2 regions of the Pedococcus sp. NPDC057267 genome follow, and region 1 is predicted to be linked to the other one. Evidence: riboswitches for the same ligand, from Rfam matches in the RefSeq annotation. Region 1 holds a riboswitch; the other holds the start of a gene.
The links. A riboswitch is a leader RNA that binds a small molecule or an ion and turns the genes downstream of it on or off. The one in region 1 is predicted to bind thiamine pyrophosphate.
Positions count from the first base shown of each region.

Region 2: linked by a shared signal. The riboswitch ahead of thiE (thiamine phosphate synthase) and the one ahead of thiE (thiamine phosphate synthase) in region 1 are both predicted to bind thiamine pyrophosphate.

Region 1 covers NZ_JBHUYG010000042.1:23,705-27,103, forward strand. The annotation lists gene ACFUC1_RS10865 (cobyric acid synthase) at 1-730, opposite strand, end outside; gene ACFUC1_RS10870 (histidine phosphatase family protein) at 789-1,391, shown strand; TPP riboswitch at 1,580-1,691, shown strand; gene thiE (thiamine phosphate synthase) at 1,686-2,378, shown strand; gene thiO (glycine oxidase ThiO) at 2,369-3,399, shown strand, end outside.
Region 2 covers NZ_JBHUYG010000007.1:49,843-53,241, forward strand. The annotation lists gene cbiB (adenosylcobinamide-phosphate synthase CbiB) at 1-413, shown strand, start outside; gene ACFUC1_RS03280 (cobalt-precorrin-6A reductase) at 358-1,104, opposite strand; TPP riboswitch at 1,273-1,384, shown strand; gene thiE (thiamine phosphate synthase) at 1,379-2,071, shown strand; gene thiO (glycine oxidase ThiO) at 2,068-3,231, shown strand; gene thiS (sulfur carrier protein ThiS) at 3,284-3,399, shown strand, end outside.

The sequences.
Region 1 (3,399 bases):
GGACCCATCGGGCCGTCGACAGCGCGTCCTCAGAGTCGAGCCACACATCCTCCAGCCAGGGCAGCGTGCCCAACCACGGCATACCCGTGCGCTCGCTCACTACGGCCAGTCCCGGCGCAAGGACGTCCTCATCCCCTCGGAACTTGTTGACGACGTAGCCCGCCATCAGCACCCGGTCCTGCGGCTCGAGCAGCTCCCACGTGCCGACGAGGGCCGCCAGTGCGCCCCCGCGGTCGATGTCCGCGACGACCAGCGTGGGCAGTCCGAACCTGCGCGCGAGGCCCATGTTCGTGTAGTCGCCGGCGCGCAGGTTGACCTCGGCGGGCGACCCGGCGCCCTCGCAGACGACCAGGTGGTGGCTCCCGGCCAGCTCCTCGAAGGCGGCGTATGCAGCCTCGGCGAGGTGCCGGCGGCCAGTGGCGTACTCGCCGGCCTGCAGCTCGCCGGCCGGTCGTCCGCGGACGACGACGAACGCGCGGCGGTCCGAACCGGGCTTGAGCAGCACCGGGTTCATCAGGCTGGAGGCCTCGACCTGCGCGGCCTGCGCCTGGAGCCACTGTGCCCGGCCGATCTCGCTGCCGTCGGCGCAGACCATCGAGTTGTTCGACATGTTCTGGCTCTTGAACGGGACCACGTCGACCCCTGCGCGAGCCCAGGCCCGGCACAGGCCGGTGACCACGAGCGACTTGCCTGCGTCCGAGCTGGTGCCGCACACCAGGAGCCCACTCACGGCGGTCACGATAGCCGGGTGTCATCGGGCCGGGGCGCGGCCCCTCTACCCTGAGCCAGTGCTCCCCTCGCGCCGCCCCGACGAGGTCGTTGTCCACCTCGTCCGCCACGGCCAGTCCGAGTGGAACGTCCAGGGCCGACTCCAGGGTCAGAGCCCAGCGCCCGGGCTCACCCCGCTCGGCAGGGAGCAGGCGCGGTCTGCCGCCGAGCTGCTGGCCCGCCGGGTCAACGGCCCGGTCGCGCTCGTGAGCAGCGACCTCACGCGGGCACGGGAGACCGCCGAGACGGTGGCCGCTCGGCTCGGTGTCGCCACACGGATCGATCGGGGACTACGGGAACAGGGGCTCGGGACCTTGGAGGGGCGCCTCACCCGCGAGCTGCGTCCGGAGCCGACCCCGGACGGCGTGGACGTCGGAGACGTGCGGTGGGGCGGCGGCGAGAGCCTGCGCGACGTCCACGAGCGGGTGTGCGACCTGCTCCACCGGCTGCTGCCGACCGCGCCGCAGCACCTCGTCCTCATCTCTCACGGCGACACCATCCGGGTCCTGCGCGCCGCGCTTGCCGGCTCCGACCACCACGCCCTCGACTGGTCAACCGCGATCGGGAACGGCTGGGTCCGCTCGGTCGCGGTCGGTCGATCGGCGTGGAGCGCCAGGAGTTGAAGCGGGTAAGCCTCCAAGCACCGACGTGGCAGCCCGACCGTGGTGAGGCTGGAGGGGACTCCGCATTCCGGCGCGATGTTCTCTCTGCGCAAGGGTGCGGGATGCCCGGCCCGGAACACGGCCCGTTGGCTGGGGCGACGGCATGAGACGGCACTTGCGGGAGCAGGTAGCCGTGTGGCTAGGGTGGGACCGACCTTCACGGGAGTCCGGCGTACCGGGCTGAGAGGGGGCTGACACGGCCCCGACCGTCCACACCTGATCCGGATCATGCCGGCGCAGGGAGCCAGGAGTCCGATGTCTGCTACTTCGTTCGAGCCGGCGCGATACACCCCGTCGGATGCCGCCGTGGTGCCCCGGTTGCACGTGCTCACGGACACCCGCGATGGACGCGACCCCCTTCCTTGCGTGGCAGGCGCTCTGCAGGCGGCACACACAGTCGGCGCCTCGATCGCGGTGCAGGTGCGGCACAAGTCAGCGACAGACCGCGAACTGTTCCAGCTGACGCGTCGTGTCGTTGCGATGGTCGCCGAGACAGGGCCCCCACGGTGCTGGGTGGTCGTCGACGACCGCGTGGACGTGGCGTTGGCGGCGGGCGCGCACGGTGTTCATCTGGGCGCCCACGACCTGCCCGTCGACGTGGCGCGACACCTCGCCGCCGACCGTCTCCGTGTCGGCGGCACGGCCCGAGACCCGGCGGGGGCGAGGGTGCTCGTCGACTCGGGAGTCGCGTACCTCGGCGTCGGTCCGTGCTTCGAGACGAGAACCAAGCGCGGACTTCCGGCTCCGCTGGGCGTGCAGCGGCTGGGCGAGGTCGCGCGGGCCGCCAGCGTGCCGGTGGTCGCGATCGGGGGCGTGGACGCGGGGCGTGCCGCGGCCCTGGTCCGCGCGGGCGCCCACGGCGTCGCCGTGGTCTCGGCGGTGTCCGAGGCTGCCGATCCCCAGGCGGCCACTGCCCGTCTCCTGGAGGCGGTGGCGGTATGCCCGTGACCCGGGTGGCCGTCGTCGGCGGCGGCGTGGTGGGCCTGAGCTGCGCGTGGTGGCTCGCGCGCAGCGGGTGCTCTGTCGACGTCGTGGACCCCGCACCGGGACAGGGCGCCTCGCACGCCGCCGCCGGCATGCTCGCGCCGCTCAGCGAGCTGGTGCCGACCGAGGACCACGTGCTGCGCTTCGGCCTGCACTCGCTGCAGCTGTGGCCGGCCTTCGGGGAGGCCCTGGAGGCGGACTCGGGGTCGGGGATCGGCCTGCGACCCCGCGGCACGCTCCTGGTCGCCCACGACGCGGGGGACGCCGAGGAGCTCCAGCGGTTTGCGACCCTCCTGGCCCGGGACGGGTTCGAGGCCACCTCCCTGGGGTCCAGGGCCGTCCGGGACCTGGAGCCTGCGTTGTCACCGCGCGTCGTGTCCGGGCTGCACCTGCGTGGGGAGCAGAGCGTGGACAACCGCGCCGTCGTGCGGGCCCTGATGTCCGCGTGCGCCCGGACCGGTGCCCGCGTGCACCGGAACGCCGGGTCGCTGGCGCTGGACGGTGACCGGGTCGTCGGGGTGCGGACCAGGAGTGGGCTCGTCCCCGCCGAGCACGTCGTCGTCGCGGCCGGTCACCGCACCGACGAGGTCCTCGCCACCGCCGGGCTGGACGAGGGTCGGCGCCTGGTCCGTTCCGTGAAGGGACAGATCCTGCGGCTCGGCGGCCCGCCCGGCCTGCTGCGCCACACCGTCCGGGCCCGGGTTGCGGGCGAGCAGGTCTACCTCGTCCCGCGCGACAGCGGGGAGGTCGTCGTCGGGGCCACCAGCGAGGACGTCGGGGACGACACCCGACTCACCGCCGAGGGCATCCACCGGCTCCTGCAGGCGGCACTGACGGTGGTGCCCGGCCTCGCGGACCACGAGCTCTCCGACGCCGTCGCCCGCCTGCGTCCCGCCACACTCGACAACGGCCCCGTGATCGGCCCCACCACCACACCGGGGCTGCTCCTGGCCACCGGTCACTTCCGCGGCGGGGTCCTCATGGC
Region 2 (3,399 bases), on a different contig from region 1:
CGCCCAGGTACCGCGAGTTCGGTTGGGCCGCAGCACGGTTCGACGACGTCCTCAACTGGCTGCCGGCCTCGGTCACGGTAGCCGCCACCGCCCTCGCGACCGGGTCACGACGGGGTGCCCGCCACACGTTTGCCGTGGTGCGTCGGGATGCCCCGGCGCACCCGAGTCCCAACGCCGGCCGCGTCGAGGCGGCTTTCGCCGCGGCCCTGGGCCGTCAGCTGGGCGGCCGAAACGACTACGACGGGGTCGCCGAGGACCGCGGTCGGCTGGGGGACGGACCGGCGGTCACAGCGGAGGACATCGACCACGCAAGGGCACTGCAGCACCGGATCGGCTTGATCAGCCTCCTGGGCGTCGTCAGTGCTCGGCTCCTGCTGCGAGCAGTCGTTCCACGCATGCGCCCACGGAGGTGACCTCTGCCGCACCCGGCAGGGTGGGCGGCCGGGACAGGACCACGACCGGGATGCCGAGCCGACCCGCGGCGTCGAGCTTTGCCGAGGTGTACGAGCCGCCCGAGTCCTTGGTGAGCACGACGTCGACGTCGTGGGCACGCAGCAGTTCCAGCTCGCCGTCCAAGGTGTAGGGGCCGCGATCCTCGATGACCGTCCACCGGTCGGGGGGCGCCACCTCCAGGCGCTCCACCACCCGGACGAGCGCTGCGCGGTCGGTCCACGACGCGAACGCGCCGAGAGTCTGGCGCCCGCTGGAGATGAAGGGCCGACGGCCCAGCCGCTCGGCCGTGGCGCGCATCGCCGGGAGAGTCGGCACCCACCGCCACGATGCGGCGTCGGGGCGGCCGCCCCACCCCGGGCGGCTGAGCCGAAGCACCGGCACGCCCGTCGCGCACCCTGCACGGACGGCATTGGCAGACATGCCGGCTGCGAACGGGTGGGTGGCGTCGACGATGTGTGTCACGCGCGCGTCGGCGACGTACCGGGCGAGGCCGTCCGCCCCACCGAACCCGCCGATCCGTACCGGCCCGACCGGCAGTCGAGGGCGCGAGACTCGCCCGGCCAAGGAGGACTCGAAGACGATCCCGGCAGCGTCGAGGGCCACCGCGAGGGCACGCGCCTCGGCCGTACCGCCCAGCACGAGTACGCGCACGGGGACGATGGTACGACGCCGAGGCGCGACGCTCCGGCTCGGGTCCGCAGTGTTTGCACCGCGACCCTGACCTGCGGGCGACGGTGCCCCAGCGCGGTCCGGCCTCGGCAACCCCACCCCTCGTGAGACAGCGGTTGCGGAACCGGGAGGGGGTGCGGTTACTCTCTCGGTGACCTTCACGGGAGTCCGGCGCACCGGGCTGAGAGGGGGCTGACGCGGCCCTGACCGTTCACACCTGATCCGGATCATGCCGGCGCAGGGAGTCAGGAGTCCGATGCCAGCACCAGCGTTCGAGCCAGCCCCGACCACCGCCGCGGGTCCTGCCGCCGTTCCCCGCCTGCACGTGCTCACGGACACCCGCGGCGACCGCGACCCCCTCCCGTGCGTGGCAGGAGCCCTGCGGGCGGCCCACGCACTCGGGGTCCCGATCGCGGTGCAGGTGCGCCACAAGTCGGCGACGGACCGCGAGCTGCTCGAGCTGACCCGGCGTGTCGTTGCGATGGTCGCCGAGGCTGGGCCACCACGGTGCTGGGTGGTCGTCGACGACCGCGTCGACGTGGCGCTGGCGGCGGCCGCCGATGGTGTGCACCTGGGTGCCCACGACCTTCCCGTCGAGGTCGCGCGGCGTCTCGGGGGCGACCGCCTGGTCATCGGGGGAACGGCGAGGGAACCGGCGAGCGCGAGAGCCCTGACAGGCGCCGGGGCCGGGTACCTCGGCGTCGGCCCCTGCTTCGCGACGAGCACCAAGGACGGACTTCCGGCTCCGCTGGGTGTGCACCTGCTGGGCGAGGTCGCGCGGCAGGCCAGCGTGCCGGTCATCGCGATCGGGGGGGTGGACGTCGCGCGTGCGGCGGCCCTGGTCCGCGCCGGGGCCCACGGCGTCGCCGTCGTCTCGGCGGTGTCGGAGGCTGCCGACCCTCAGGCAGCCACTGCCCGTCTCCTGGAAGCGGTGACGGTATGCCGGTGACCCGGGTGGCCGTCGTCGGTGGCGGCGTGGTGGGCCTGAGCTGCGCGTGGTGGCTCGCGCGCAGTGGGTGCTCTGTCGACGTCGTGGACCCCGCACCGGGACAGGGGGCCTCGTACGCCGCCGCCGGCATGCTCGCACCACTCAGCGAGGTGGTGCCGACCGAGGACCACGTGCTGCGCTTCGGCCTGCACTCGCTGCAGCTGTGGCCGGCGTTCGCGGAGGCGCTGGAGACCGACTGGGGGTCGGGGATCGGCCTGCGACGCGGCGGCACGCTCCTGGTCGCACACGACGTGGGGGACGCCGAGGAGCTCCAGCGGTTCGCGACCCTCCTGGCCCGGGAAGGGTTCGAGGCCACCTGCCTGGGATCCAGGGCCGTCCGGGACCTGGAGCCTGCCTTGTCACCACGCGTCGTGTCCGGGCTGCACCTGCGCGGGGAGCACAGCGTGGACAACCGCGCCGTCGTGCGGGCGCTGCTGTCGGCGTGCGCCCGGGCCGGTGTCCGCGTGCACCGGCACGCGGGGTCGCTGGTGCTGGACTGTGACCGGGTCGTCGGCGTGCGGACCGAGAACGGGCTCACCCACGCCGAGGTGGTCGTGGTGGCCGCCGGTCACCGCAGCGACGAGGTCCTCGCCGCCGCCGGGCTGGACGGGGGTCGCCGCCTGGTCCGCTCCGTGAAGGGACAGATCCTGCGGCTCGACGGGACGCCCGGCCTGCTGCGTCACACCGTCCGGGCCCGGGTCGCGGGCGAGCAGGTATACCTCGTCCCGCGCGACAGCGGGGAGGTCGTCGTCGGGGCCACCAGCGAGGACGTCGGGGACGACACCCGGCTCACCGCCGAGGGCATCCACCGGCTCCTGCAGGCGGCTCTGACGGTGGTGCCCGGCCTCGCCGACCACGAGCTCTCCGACGCGGTCGCCCGACTGCGTCCCGCCACACCGGACAACGCCCCCGTGATCGGCCCCACCACCACACCGGGACTGCTCCTGGCCACCGGACACTTCCGCGGCGGGGTCCTCATGGCGCCCGCGACGGCGCACGCGGTCACGGCCCTCGTGCAGGGAGCGCCGACCAGCCCCTTGGTCGAGGCGCTGGCGCCGGCGCGCTTCGGCCGGCCCACGCCCGCAGCGGGCAGGTACGCAACCGCCCTGGACCAGTCGTGACCCCCGACGTCACCGCCGACCCCGTCCCCGACTCCGACTCCGAGGCCACCCCATGACCTTCACGCTCAACGGAAACCCGGCCGACCTGCCGGCAGGGACCACCCTCGCCGACGTGGTCACGCAGCTCGGCCTACCCGACCGAGGCATCGCCCTCGCACTGGACGGCGA